Regions from separate parts of the Shewanella sp. S1-49-MNA-CIBAN-0167 genome, predicted to be linked through region 1. Evidence: predicted binding sites of a transcription regulator. Region 1 holds the regulator's gene; the other holds the start of a gene.
What was found. The regulator MetJ, encoded in region 1, represses methionine synthesis genes. The targets are predictions, from matches to a motif close to TAGACGTCTAGACGTCTA.
Positions count from the first base shown of each region.

Region 2: a site for MetJ is predicted at 1,246-1,263, ahead of metE (5-methyltetrahydropteroyltriglutamate--homocysteine S-methyltransferase). Genes of this name have one in related genera too.

Region 1 is NZ_JBEOPO010000030.1:5,504-7,987, reverse strand. Features, by position in the region: gene AAEZ00_RS14265 (c-type cytochrome) at 1-22, opposite strand, end outside; gene AAEZ00_RS14260 (sulfite exporter TauE/SafE family protein) at 340-1,086, opposite strand; gene metJ (met regulon transcriptional regulator MetJ) at 1,162-1,476, opposite strand; gene metB (cystathionine gamma-synthase) at 1,686-2,484, shown strand, end outside.
Region 2 is NZ_JBEOPO010000021.1:44,081-46,564, forward strand. Features, by position in the region: gene metE (5-methyltetrahydropteroyltriglutamate--homocysteine S-methyltransferase) at 1-1,181, opposite strand, end outside; gene AAEZ00_RS11500 (LysR family transcriptional regulator) at 1,336-2,241, shown strand; gene AAEZ00_RS11505 (HDOD domain-containing protein) at 2,221-2,484, opposite strand, start outside.

The DNA.
Region 1 (2,484 bases):
CTTTAACGTATGTGTTCATCATTTTATCCTCTATAGAGCTTTTTTATGGTTGAAGCATTAGCAACATGTGATCATTTCTTTGCTGTAAAGAATGTTACCTAAAAATAGGTATTGTTAATTTGAAGTAGATCATATTCATGAGAAAAATCTAATTGAAAAAAAGTTAATTGAAAGAAATCTAATGAACAACTGTGATGCAGATCTATTGTGCAGAGGATAAAATTTTGTTAGGTAACATGGTACTAGGTAGTGATAGATGTTCGGCCACATATAAGAATGTGTTGTTGTTTATGTCTGAATCGTATGCGATAAAAAAAAGGGGCTGTTAATAGGCAGAGATTAATTAGCAGAGATTAATGTGTTGACCGACATGATGACCAATATTGTTGCGCTAATGCTACATAATATTAATGTCGCCATACGGGTTTTTTCTTTATCGATGCGGCCAATTAATCGGCCAGCGACAAGGTAGCCCGCAATCACTGAAGGCAATAACAACAGTGATAACCATAAGTGCTTGAGCTCAACTAAGCCAACAACAGCTAGAATAGCTAGCGCAATTAATGAGCTAAAGACAAAGAAGGCTGATAATGCGGCTCGAAATTGACTGGCATCTTTGCCTGCAAGCAATATAGCCATTGGTGGACCTCCAATGGCAGCGATATTAGCAAATATGCCCGAAAATACCCCGGCGATAAATAAACTGCTGCGATTTATTGGTGCGGTAACGCGATAGGTACTCAGGATCACGGCAATAAACACAATAGCCGCAATAATTAAGCCTAATATGGGTTGGGGCGCAAACAATAATAATCCAGCACCTAAGAATCCCCCAGGAATACGGCCTAATAGCGCATATTGCAGACCATTAAACTGTAAGTGTCCGCGCTCTCGAAAAAGTGTCATGGCAGAGATAGCAAAACCCATGGCAATAATGGGCACTGGGACTAATTGAGGATTAACAATGTACAGCAGCGGGCTGGCAACAACGGCTAACCCAAAACCAATTAAGCTTTGGGTTAGTGCGCCAAAAAACACGATAACTGATGCCAGTATCAAGGTTGTTGGATCGATAAATGGCATCATAAATTCTCGTTAACAACATCACTGCTTCTTAAAAGGGCAGTTTAACAGTTTGTGAGGTAATCACTAACCAGTGAATTATTCGAGCTCTTCCCACTCGATCCCCATATCATCCATTAATTTTTTCGCTTCACTTGGAATGCTGTCAGGTTGATCTTTTGATAAATCAATATCATAAGGCAAAGGTTGACCTGTGTACGCATGCAAAAATGCTTCGCACAGCAGTTCACTGTTGGTTGCATGACGCAGATTGTTTATCTGGCGTCTGGTACGCTCATCTGTCAGTATTTTTAGTACTTTTAGAGGTATAGAAACTGTTATCTTTTTTACTTGTTCACTTTTTTTGCCGTGTTCGGCATATGGGCTGATATATTCGCCATTCCATTCAGTCATTAACTTACCCTTAACGATAAATACGGTGCAGATTTTAAACCGTTACACTCTCTAGTCAAATTATTGCGAATATTTAATCTCGATGCAAATAGATTTCTTGATGTTTAGACGTCTAAGCGTCTATTTTTGTTGACGGATGAAGATCTCTTCGGTAGATTTAGACGTCTAGACATCTCTTTGTGTGTTTGTGACATTTTTAGGAGTCAATTATGACTAAGCATCAAAGCGCCACATTGGCCGTTCGCCAGGGTATTGAAACAGACACACAGCATGGCGCCATAGTGCCCCCAATTTATTTATCAACCAATTATTCCTTCGATGGTCACAACAATCCGCGCGAGTTTGATTACAGCCGATCGGGTAATCCGACCCGCTGTATTTTAGGTGAAGCGCTGGCCAAACTTGAGCAAGGCGCTACAGGTGTAGTGACCTGTACTGGCATGGCCGCCATTACCTTAGTGACTAGCTTACTTGGTCCAGATGATTTATTAGTGGTGCCGCATGATTGTTATGGTGGTAGTTATCGCCTATTTACGCATTTGGCTAAAAAAGGTCAATTTAAGTTGTTGGTTGTTGATCAAACTGATGCACAAGCATTGAACCAAGCCATTGCCCAAAAACCGAAAATGGTCTGGTTAGAAACGCCATCGAATCCACTGCTGCGGGTGGTCGATATTAGTGCTATTAGCCGAGCCTGCCATGACGTCGGTGCGTTAGTGGCGGTAGATAACACCTTTTTATCGCCAATATTACAACAACCCTTGTTATTGGGTGCTGACATCGTTATTCACTCAACCACTAAATACATTAATGGTCACAGTGATGTGGTGGGTGGCGCTGTGGTGGCTAAAGATGCTGAAGTGGGTGAATTATTGCATTGGTGGTCAAATACGTTAGGGTTAACGGGATCTGCTTTTGACAGTTACTTAACCTTGCGTGGCTTGCGCACTTTAGCGGTGCGAATTCGTGAGCATCAGCGTAATGCGCAAAAAATTGTTGCGTTATTGA
Region 2 (2,484 bases), on a different contig from region 1:
GCTTTTGCCAAGCGGCGTTGCTGGCAACGATCAATAATCGCTTGGCTAGTTGCTGAACCTTGCCCAACGATTAATTGATAAATTTCGTTAAGTTCAAATAATTTTTGTTTCGCAAAAGCTAATTGGCCAAGTAATGGCGTAATTAATTGGCTTTCAACCTCGACATCCACAGGACAATGCAACAATGAACATGAAGGTGCAATCCACAAACGATCGCCTAACCTGGTCGCTAATTCGGTCACTTTATCAGCAATCAAATCAACATCAGCAGCCCACACATTGCGACCATTAACCACCCCAACAGAAAGTACCTGTTGGCTAAAAAGCGCATTAACAAACACATCAAGCTGTTCTGGCGCGGTGACTAAATCAAGATGTAGCCCCTCAACCGGTAATGCACTCACCAATGCTTGATGATGGGCAATAGAACCGTAATAACTGGCGAGTAAAATATTTAGAGATGCTGGCTTTTGTTGCGCTAACGTTTGATAACTTTGACGAATAGCTTGCTGCCACTCATCGGTTAAGTCTACCGCTAATACCGGTTCATCAAATTGCACCCAACTCACACCTTGGGCTGCAAAACGAGACAAAATTTGCTGATAAGCAACTAGTAACGGTGGTAATAACACCAACTTATTAAACTCAGTGAGGCTTTTAGATAAGTATAAATATGTCACTGGACCGAGCAGCACAGGTTTTGCTTGATGACCTAATTGCTGCGCTTCTGTAACATCATCAAACAGTTGGTCGTAGGCTATTTCGAACGCTTGATCAGCGCTCAATTCTGGCACTTGATAATGGTAGTTAGTATTAAAAAACTTGGTCATTTCTGCCGCACACGCATGTTGGCCGGTTTGCGAACGGCCACGAGCCACGCGAAATAAGGTGTCAATATCGACAGGGGCTTGGCTGCCATCAGCTTGAGTGGCCCGATGACGAGCGGGGATCACATTTAAAGTCGCACTCAGGGTTAACACTTGGTCATAATAAGCAAAATCCCCTATAGGCAGTAATTCAACACCTGCATCTGCTTGCCACTGCCAATGGGTGCGTTTTAATTCACAGGCAACGTTTTTCAACTCCGTTAATGTGGCTTCACTGCGCCAATAGCGCTCTAAAGCAAACTTCAATTCACGCTGACGTCCTATGCGGGGAAATCCTAAACTTGAAATTTTCATACTGTTTACCTTTTCATGGAGCAAAAATTTATCGCCATTTATGCGTAAAATTCACGCAGGCGTCTGGACGTCTAGAAGTTTATTGTGTTACTCTACTGTCAAGCAATCGAATTGATTTCATCAAATAGTTGAGCAAGATTCATGTGGAGAGAAAATGATAGAGCTTAGACACCTTCGTACCTTGATGGCGTTAAAGGAAAGTGGCAGTTTAGCGGGGGCGGCTAAAAAACGATTTGTCACCCAGTCGGCGCTTTCTCATCAAATAAAAGAGTTAGAGACACGGATTAACTCAAGTATTTTTGTTCGTAAGAGTAAGCCGTTAACCTTTACTCATGAAGGCTCGCGTCTGCTGAATTTAGCAGAAGAAATCTTACCGAAAGTGATTGCAACCGAGTCGGATCTTAAACGCGGTTTAGAGGGTGAAAGCCAACAGCTTAAGCTCGGCATTGAATGCCACAGTTGTTTTCGTTGGTTAATGCCCGTTATTGAGCAATTTAAGCAACATGCGCCAGCGGCTCAAATTGATATTTCAAGTCGTCACTTATTTGATTCACTCAATGCATTGCAAACGGGGAGTTTAGACATAGTGCTAACCTCAGATCCAGTGCCGGGACACTGTGTCGCTTACCAGCATCTATTTGATTTTGAAGTTAAATTAATTGTAGCCAGTGATAACACATTAGCGGCACAAGCGTTTGTAACGCCAGCCCAATTGGCAAAGCAAACCTTAATTAGTTACCCCGTGCCGTTAGCGCGTTTAGATATATACAAACACTTTTTAGAGCCCGCTGGTATTGAACCTGGCGAGCAAAAGCAGTGTGATTTAACCTCAATGTTATTGCAGCGTGTTGCCTGTAATGACGGCATAGCAACCCTGCCAACTTGGTCTATCAGAGAAAGTCAGGGGCTGAATCTTACTGCGGTTAAATTAGGGGCAGAAGGACTAAAGCGTCCATTGTTTGGTGCTTATCGCCGCGATGCCACTAATGCAAATTTAATCCAAAAGTGGCTCGAACTTGTAGCAAATGAAGGCATAATACTACAACGGGTTGATCAGTAATTGTCGTTTAGATAACACGCGTCGAAGCACAAGTCCTGGAGAATCAGGGTTTTGTGTTTGGCGTAAGTTATGGGCAATTAAAAATTCATCGCGTAAATCATCATCCAAACCTAATGATTCAAATGCTTCAAGTGATAACTGTTGTTGTTGCTTATCAATCAGTGATTTTATTACTGTCAATGATACGGGCCGAGATAACTCAGCATTTAAATAAGCAAAAGCCGTTAGCGCAATCACCTGACC